Linked DNA regions of Noviherbaspirillum saxi. The protein of the gene in region 1 binds, or shares a complex with, the protein of each later gene. Links are inferred from orthologs where the notes say so. Each region holds a gene or a part of one and is shown in the gene's direction. Other genes may lie near its edges.

Region 1 (5,995 bases):
TTTAGTTGCTTCACTGGCTTTGCCTTTTCGACAAGCTTCCTAACTTGCACTTTGATACGTATTGCGTTAACCTGCCAGCCCCGTTGCAATAGTGCTTCTTGCAACTTAGGCAATTGTTGTTTCAGTTTCGCGGCGAGGGCGGCATTCGGTGTCGATAAAACAAGTTGTCCCGCCTCGAACTGAATGACCGAACATGCATCAAACATCGCGGGCAAAATCGCCGAGCAATCTTGCTGCAAGGCAGCCATCCGCGTGATGGCCGGCAATAGTGCAGCCATCTTGTCGTTGGCGCGCAGGAAGTCGGTAACACCCTGAGCGGTCTTCTTGGCAGGCCCGCGTGCGGGCCGTGTGCCGGGACCATAAGAGAAAAATGAGGACGAGCGCATCATGCTCGCACCTTATCACACCGCATTCCCGGTGGACGAATCGCAGGAGTCATAATGCAAATTATCCTGTTGCACCCGCGTTTTAATGCCAAGTCCGTCACACTCACGCATTGGCATCTGGCACTTGCAGCATTTGCATTTGTACTGGCTGTCGTCATGGCGGCTTCTCTCATGTATTACCTGACTTTCCGGCATGCGGCTGAACTGAATATTCCCATCGTCAAAGAAGCGCTGGCCTCGGCCACACAGGAAGACGTCACCAAAAAAGATAAATACGTCAAGGAAAACCTGGCCGCAATGGCCATGAAACTGGGAGAAATGCAGGCGCAGCTCATGCGTCTGGATGCACTCGGCGAACGGGTGCAAGGCCTGGCCGGTGTCAAGCCGCAGGAGTTCAACTTCAAGGAATTGCCGGGCCGTGGCGGTGCAGAACCTTCCAGCGTAAAGCAAAAGCCGATCAGCATGAACGAGTTTCAGCAATTGCTGGACGCGACCGCGAAAGACGTCGAGCATCGCGCCGACTACATGAATGTCGTGGAAACCACGCTCATGAGCCAGAAAGTCAAATCGAAACTCTTGCCCACCATTCAGCCGGTCAATGTCAGTTACAACGCTTCCGGCTTTGGATGGCGGCTCGATCCATTCAGCGGGCGCAGCGCTTTCCATGAAGGAATCGATTTCGCGGCGGCGACCGGTACATCTATCGTGGCCGCTGCCGGTGGGGTAGTGATTGCCGCGGAATACCATCATCAGTTCGGCAATATGCTTGAAATCGATCACGGCAACGATATGGTGAGCCGCTATGCTCACGCGTCGCGCTTGTTGGTCAAGGTCGGCGACATCGTCAAGCGTGGGCAGCATATCGCAGATATCGGTTCCACCGGACGTTCCACCGGCGCGCATCTGCATTTCGAAGTGCTGGTCAAAGGTGTACAGCAAGACCCGCATAAATTCCTGGCCGCTGGCGCCGACCAGGCAAAGCTCGCGGCACTAAGTCCGAAATAACCGCCCAGCCAGCAGTCTCAATCTTCTACATCCCATGGCAGGCGCACTTAGGTATATTGTGCCCCTGCTATTGTTTCCTGAAGCGCAAGCCCAATATTCCCCTACATCATGTTCTGGCAGGCCAAAAGGCAGGCAATGGTGGTACGTCGAGCGGAGTGCGCCGGGGTGCATGATAGAATCCGCAATTTAGCCAAGTTCGGACACCGTAAGTGCCATGATGGCGGCTGCGGGGCCATTTTCAGAATTCAAGCATGTCATTACTGACCCAGATTTTCGGCAGTCGCAATCAGCGGCTGATCAAGCAATACCAAAAGACCGTCCGCGACGTCAATGCGCTGGAACCGGCCATGGAAAAGCTCTCGGATGCCGAGCTGCAGGCCAAGACGCCCGAGTTCAAGGAGCGCATTGCGAAAGGCGCATCGCTCGATGACATGTTGCCGGAAGCATTTGCCGTCTGCCGCGAGGCCAGCAAGCGCGTGCTGAAAATGCGTCACTTCGATGTGCAGCTGATCGGCGGCATGGTCCTGCACTACGGGAAAATCGCCGAGATGGGCACCGGCGAAGGCAAGACGCTGATGGCGACGCTTGCGGCTTATCTCAATGCGCTCGCCGGTACGGGCGTGCATGTGGTGACCGTCAATGATTACCTGGCCCAGCGCGACGCGGAATGGATGGGACGCCTCTATGGTTGGCTCGGCCTCTCCACCGGCGTCAATCTGTCGCAGATGGCGCACGATGCCAAACAGGCTGCCTACGCATCGGACATCACTTACGGCACCAATAATGAATTCGGCTTCGATTATTTGCGCGACAACATGGTGTATGACACCGGTGACCGGGTGCAGCGCAGCCTGAATTTCGCCATCGTCGACGAAGTCGACTCCATTCTGATCGACGAAGCGCGTACCCCGCTCATCATTTCCGGCCAGGCTGAAGACCATACCGACCTGTATGTCCGCATGAACGATGTGCCGCCGCAGCTCACGCTGCAGATCGGCGAAGAAACGCCGGACGGCAAGGGCAAGATCGAAGTTCCGGGCGACTATACCAAGGATGAAAAGTCGCACCAGGTATTGCTGACCGAAGCCGGTCATGAAAAGGCAGAAGAGATCCTGACCCGTATGGGCCTGCTGCCGGAAGGCGCATCACTTTACGATTCCGCCAACATCACCCTGATCCATCACCTGTACGCGGCATTGCGCGCGCATACGCTCTATCACAAGGATCAGCACTATGTGGTGCAGAACGGCGAAGTCGTGATCGTCGACGAATTTACCGGTCGCCTGATGACAGGTCGCCGCTGGTCCGACGGCTTACACCAGGCCGTCGAGGCGAAAGAGCGCGCCAAGATCCAGAACGAAAACCAGACGCTCGCGTCGATCACGTTCCAGAACTATTTCCGCATGTACGGCAAGCTGGCCGGCATGACCGGCACGGCCGATACCGAAGCCTACGAATTCCAGGAAATCTACGGGCTCGAAACCGTGGTTATCCCGCCGAACCGCCCCAGCCAGCGCAAGGACCGCCAGGACCAGGTCTACAAGAGCGCGCAGGAAAAATACGATGCAATGCTGACGGATATCCAGGATTGCTATGAGCGCGGACAGCCTGTGCTCGTGGGTACGACCTCGATCGAAAACTCGGAAGTCCTGTCCGGCATTCTGACCAAGGCCAAGCTTCCGCATAACGTGCTCAACGCGAAGCAGCATGCACGCGAAGCGGAAATCGTCGCGCAGGCAGGCCGTCCGAAAATGATCACGATCGCCACCAACATGGCCGGTCGCGGTACCGACATCGTCTTGGGCGGCAATGTCGAAAAGCAGATCCAGATCATTGAAGCCGATGCGGGCCAGGGCGATGCCGACAAGCAGGCACAGTCAAAGACTCTGCGCGACGAATGGCAATCGCTGCATGATCATGTGGTCTCGCAAAGCGGCTTGCATATCATCGGTACCGAACGCCATGAATCGCGCCGCGTCGACAATCAATTGCGCGGACGTTCAGGCCGTCAGGGCGATCCGGGCTCATCGCGCTTTTACCTGTCGCTCGACGATCCGCTGTTGCGCATTTTTGCCGGCGACCGCGTACGCGCGATCATGGACCGTCTGAAGATGCCGGAAGGCGAACCGATCGAAGCCGGTATCGTGTCGCGTTCCATCGAATCTGCGCAGCGCAAGGTCGAAGCCCGCAACTTCGATATCCGCAAACAGTTGCTCGAATACGATGACGTCGCCAACGACCAGCGCAAGGTCATTTATCAGCAGCGCAATGAATTGCTTGAGTCGCAGGACGTGGCCGATCTGATCGCGTCGTTGCGGCAGGGTGTGTTCACCGATCTGTTCCGCAGCTTCATTCCCGCGGAATCGATGGAAGAGCAGTGGGATATCAAGGGTCTGGAAGCTGCATTGGCCAACGAGTGGCAGCTTGAGGTGCCGCTTTCCAAGGTGCTGGAAGCCGAACCCGATCTCAGCGACGAGGATTTGCTGGAACGCGTGTTGAAGGCAGCCAATGATGCCTACGACACGAAAATCGCGGCAATAGGCCGGGAAGCATTCAGCGGCTTCGAGCGCAGCGTGATGCTGCAGAGCGTCGACAGTCACTGGCGTGAACATCTGGCCGCGCTCGATCACCTGCGCCAGGGCATTCACTTGCGTGGCTATGCGCAAAAGAATCCGAAGCAGGAATACAAGCGCGAAGCATTCGAACTGTTCGGCCAGATGCTCGATCTGATCAAGAATGAAGTGGTACGTATCGTGATGACAGTACGTATCCAGTCGCGCGAAGAGATCGATGCGGCCGAGGAAGAGCTGTCGCATTCGCATGTCGAAAACCTGCATTTCCAGCATGCCGATTTCAACCCGAATGCCGCTCCGGAAGAGTTGCTGGCGCCGGTTGCCAATCCCGATAATGCGCGCCTGCAATCAGCCGGTGAAGTGCCCAAGGTAGGTCGTAACGATCCTTGCCCATGTGGCAGCGGCAAGAAGTACAAGCAGTGTCATGGCAAACTGGCGTAATTCACATTAGCCATGCGAGGCAAGGGCGGGGTGACCCGCCTTTTTCTTTGGAGTCCATGTGATGCAGCGTGCATCCCAAACTATCCGTTTACAATAAGCTTCTTTTTTTCACCGTCCTACGAGCAACATTGCCATGGCCGTCAATCTCCCTCTACCCATTCCTGCCAACCTGAAACCTGTTGCCGGCATCGAGCTCGGCTATGCCGAAGCCGGTGTGCGCAAAGCCAACCGCAAGGACTTGCTGGTCCTGAAGCTCGCCCCCAGCGCGAGCGTGGCAGGCGTCTTCACCAAGAACCGTTTTTGCGCGGCACCAGTACAAGTCTGCAAAATCCATCTGGAAAAACTCAAGGATGGAAGCGCGCCGATACGTGCACTAGTGATCAACACCGGCAATGCGAATGCAGGGACCGGGGATCTTGGTCTGGCCAACGCCAATGCAAGCTGTGCAGCGCTGGCGGAATTGCTTCAGTGCGATGCATCGCAGATCCTGCCGTTTTCCACCGGTGTCATCCTCGAGCAATTGCCGGTGGACCGCATCAAGGCCGGCATGCCGCAGGCAATCGCCAACCTGAAAGCGGATAACTGGTATAACGCCGCCGAAGCGATCATGACCACGGATACGCAGCCGAAAGCGGCGTCACGCACCGTCACGATAGACGGCAAGAGCGTGACGCTCACCGGCATCAGCAAGGGCGCAGGCATGATCAAGCCGAATATGGCGACCATGCTCGGCTTCCTTGCTATCGATGCTAAGGTCGCGCAGCCGGTGCTTGAACAAATGGTGAAGGAAGCGGCTGACAAGTCCTTCAATTGCATCACCATCGACGGGGATACTTCGACTAACGATTCATTCATTCTGATCGCAACCGGCGCTGGGGCGCTGGAAGTCGACAGTGTCGCTTCAACGGCTTACGCTGAACTGTCCGCCGCGGTTACCGCCATTTCGCAGGAACTCGCGCAAATGATCGTGCGCGACGGCGAAGGCGCGACCAAATTCATGACCATTACGGTCGAAGAGGGCGCGAGCGCGGATGAATGCCGGCAAATCGCCTACTCGATCGGCCACTCGCCATTGGTAAAGACCGCTTTCTACGCGTCCGATCCCAACCTCGGCCGTATTCTTGCGGCCATCGGCTATGCAGGGATCGACGACCTCGACGTCAGCAAGCTGAATCTGTATCTCGACGACGTATGGGTTGCCAAGAATGGCGGCCGCAATCCGGATTACAAGGAAGAAGACGGCCAGCGCATCATGAAGCAAAGCGAAATCACCATCCGCGTGCGCCTCGCGCGCGGCACGGCTGCCGCCACCATCTGGACATGCGATCTGTCGCATGACTACGTCAGCATCAATGCCGATTACCGTTCCTGACATGACACAGCTCGATCAGTTTCTTTTGCGCGCCGAAGCCATGCTCGCGCGCCTTGAGTCGGTACTGCCTCCGACTACCACCGCACCCGACTGGAATGCTGGCACCGCGTTCCGCTGGCGCAAGCGCGGCGGCAAGGACGGGCGCGGCTTTCTGCAGCTGGTCGGCCATATCGCATCGATCACCTTGTCTGACCTGCATAACATCGAGCCGCAGAAAC
Region 2 (2,875 bases), 2.5 Mb from region 1 along the record:
AGCGTGGCAAGTCGGTCGAAGAAATTTTGGGTTGAGGTGATCCGAATGGCAAACACAATTAAAGTGCAACTGGTTAAGGGCCTTATTGGTACCCGCCAGGACCATCGCGCCACCGTACGCGGCCTCGGGCTGCGTCGTGTGAATTCGGTCTCGGAACTGCAAGACACGCCGTCAGTACGCGGCATGATCAACAAGGTTTCGTATCTCGTGAAAGTGGTGTCGTAAGCCAAGCGCTTGCGAACGGAGCAAATCATGGAATTGAATACAATCCAACCCGCAGACGGCGCAAAGCATGCCAAGCGTCGCGTCGGACGTGGTATCGGTTCGGGCCTGGGCAAGACCGCCGGCCGCGGCCACAAAGGTCAGAAGTCGCGTTCGGGCGGTTTCCACAAGGTCGGTTTTGAAGGCGGTCAGATGCCACTGCAGCGTCGTCTGCCGAAGCGTGGCTTCAAATCGCTGGCAACACCGTTCAAGGCTGAAGTGCGTCTGGGTGACCTGGAGAAGCTTCCAGTTGCTGAGATCGACATGTTGGCCTTGAAGCAGGCTGGGCTGGTGTCTGAACTCGCCCGTGTGGTTCGTGTGATCAAAGCAGGCGAGCTGAGCAAAAAAGTAACGATCAAGGGTTTGATCGCTACCAAAGGCGCCAAGGCTGCCATTGAAGCCGCTGGTGGTTCGGTTGCGTAAGCAGCCGATTTGTTCGGAGCAATAATTGGCGACCACACCCCAACTCGCTAAGAGTGCAGCAAGCGGTTTTCCCTGGGGCCGTCTTTGGTTCCTCCTTGCGGCGTTAGTGGTATATCGTATCGGCGCGCACATTCCTGTGCCGGGCATTGACCCGGCGCAGCTGGCAGAATTGTTCAAGCAGAACCAGGGCGGTATTCTGGGCATGTTTAACATGTTCTCTGGCGGTGCGTTGTCGAGATTCACAATTTTTGCATTGGGGATCATGCCGTATATCTCGGCGTCGATCATCATGCAATTGATGTCAATCGTATCGCCGCAGCTTGAAGCGCTGAAGAAGGAAGGCGAAGCAGGGCGCCGTAAGATAACGCAGTACACGCGGTACGGGACATTGGTGTTGGCGACGTTCCAGGCCCTAGGTATTGCCGTAGCTTTGGAATCACAACCGGGCTTGGTGATTGATCCTGGTCTGGCGTTCCGTTTCACGACAGTGGTGACTCTGGTGACCGGTACGATGTTCCTGATGTGGCTGGGTGAGCAAATCACCGAGCGCGGATTGGGTAACGGAATCTCGATCATTATTTTTGCGGGTATCGCGGCAGGTTTGCCCAGTGCCGTCGGTGGTTTGTTTGAACTTGTTCGTACCGGTTCAATGAATGCACTGTCTGCGATTTTGATCTGCGTGATCGTGGCGGCTGTAACGTTCCTGGTCGTGTTTATCGAACGGGGCCAGAGAAAAATTCTGGTGAATTATGCAAAACGCCAGGTTGGAAACAAGATTTATGGTGGGCAAAGTAGCCATTTGCCGCTGAAGCTGAATATGGCTGGTGTAATTCCGCCCATCTTTGCGTCTTCGATCATCTTGTTTCCAGCAACGATTACGAGCTGGTTCACGTCCGGTGACACGAACAACGGGTTTGTCCGCTTCTTGAAAGATTTGGCGGCATCACTGGCACCAGGCGAACCGATCCATGCTTTACTGTACGCTATGGCAATCGTGTTCTTTTGCTTCTTTTATACCGCTCTGGTATTCAACAGCAAAGAGACCGCGGACAATTTGAAGAAGAGTGGTGCGTTTGTTCCGGGTATTCGACCGGGCGACCAAACCGCGCGATACATCGACAAGATTTTGATGCGTCTGACGCTGGTTGGTGCTGTGTATATCACGTTGGTTTGTTTGCTGCCTGAGTTCTTGATCGCACGTTGGAAAGTACCGTTTTACTTCGGTGGAACCTCGCTGTTGATCATCGTCGTTGTGACAATGGATTTCATGGCCCAAGTGCAAAATTATGTGATGTCACAACAGTACGAATCGCTCCTTCGTAAAGCGAATTTCAAGGGCGGCATCCCGACACGCTAAGGCGGTTGTGGATAGTCCAGGATAACGAGCAGAACGAATGGCAAAAGACGACGTAATTCAGATGCAGGGTGAGATTCTCGAGAATCTTCCGAATGCGACATTTCGAGTCAAGTTGGAAAACGGGCATGTGGTGCTCGGACATATCTCAGGAAAAATGCGAATGAACTATATTCGCATTCTTCCAGGGGATAAAGTGACGGTGGAATTGACACCCTACGATTTGAGCCGGGCACGCATCGTGTTCCGAACCAAGTAAAGTAACTAGAACTGTAAGAAAGAGGGCAAAAATGAAAGTGCTCGCATCAGTAAAGCGGATCTGCCGCAACTGTAAGATCATCAAGCGCAAAGGCGTTGTTCGTGTCATCTGCACCGAACCGCGTCATAAACAGCGCCAAGGTTAATTAACGTTATTGATCGAGGAATAACGAATGGCACGTATTGCAGGGGTGAATATCCCCAATCACCAACACACCGTTATCGGCTTGACCGCAATTTTCGGCATCGGGTTGTCCCGCTCGCTGCAGATTTGCAAGCTGACTGGTGTTTCGACCACCAAGAAGGTCAAGGATCTGGACGATAACGAGCTGGAAAAGCTGCGCGACGAAATTGGCAAGTTCGTTGTCGAAGGTGACCTGCGTCGTGAAGTCTCGATGAACATCAAGCGTCTGATGGACCTGGGTTGCTACCGCGGTCTGCGCCATCGTAAAGGCTTGCCTTGCCGTGGTCAGCGTACGCGCACCAATGCGCGTACTCGCAAGGGCCCGCGTAAGGCAGCTCAGTCGCTGAAGAAATAATCCAGCGCAGTTTGACTCGTAGTCGGATTCAAGGAAATTA

Evidence for each region.
Region 2: the proteins of secA (region 1) and secY are in contact, whole or in part, in a crystal structure (PDB 3DIN), measured with the Thermotoga maritima proteins. The link is inferred for Noviherbaspirillum saxi from one-to-one orthologs. Residues at the interface, in WP_004082002.1 of Thermotoga maritima: Glu261, Ala262, Arg263, Lys300, Ala301, Arg302, Thr303, Ile304, Ile305, Leu323, Tyr324, Asp325, Pro326, Val329, Ser330, Tyr333, Ile336, Lys340, Phe345, Val349, Glu363, Phe364, Tyr374, Ser375, Gly376, Gly377, Glu393, Ile395, Thr482, Ser483; in WP_004081795.1 of Thermotoga maritima: Glu108, Gly109, Glu110, Glu111, Ala236, Glu237, Arg238, Arg239, Ile240, Thr241, Ile242, Gln243, Tyr244, Ala245, Arg246, Arg247, Val248, Thr249, Gly250, Arg251, Arg252, Val253, Tyr254, Gly256, Ala257, Ser258, Thr259, Tyr260, Leu261, Pro262.

The regions. Positions count from the first base shown.
Region 1 is NZ_QYUO01000001.1:766,406-772,400, forward strand. The notes cover bases 1,283-4,605. They hold secA (preprotein translocase subunit SecA), read left to right. Parts: upstream 1,283-1,642; coding sequence 1,643-4,405; downstream 4,406-4,605. Other genes in these bases: D3871_RS03745 (M23 family metallopeptidase), read left to right, coding at 1,283-1,391; argJ (bifunctional glutamate N-acetyltransferase/amino-acid acetyltransferase ArgJ), read left to right, coding at 4,539-4,605. In the rest of the region: D3871_RS03740 (DciA family protein), read right to left, coding at 1-278; more of D3871_RS03745, read left to right, coding at 441-1,282; more of argJ, read left to right, coding at 4,606-5,777; D3871_RS03760 (ATP-binding protein), read left to right, coding at 5,779-5,995. UniProt on the Escherichia coli protein: Required for protein export, interacts with the SecYEG preprotein conducting channel.
Region 2 is NZ_QYUO01000001.1:3,227,195-3,230,069, reverse strand. It holds secY (preprotein translocase subunit SecY), read left to right. Parts: upstream 1-709; coding sequence 710-2,041; downstream 2,042-2,875. Other genes in the region: rpsM (30S ribosomal protein S13), read left to right, coding at 2,470-2,835; rpmJ (50S ribosomal protein L36), read left to right, coding at 2,329-2,442; infA (translation initiation factor IF-1), read left to right, coding at 2,079-2,297; rplO (50S ribosomal protein L15), read left to right, coding at 253-684; rpmD (50S ribosomal protein L30), read left to right, coding at 46-225. UniProt on the Escherichia coli protein: The central subunit of the protein translocation channel SecYEG. Consists of two halves formed by TMs 1-5 and 6-10.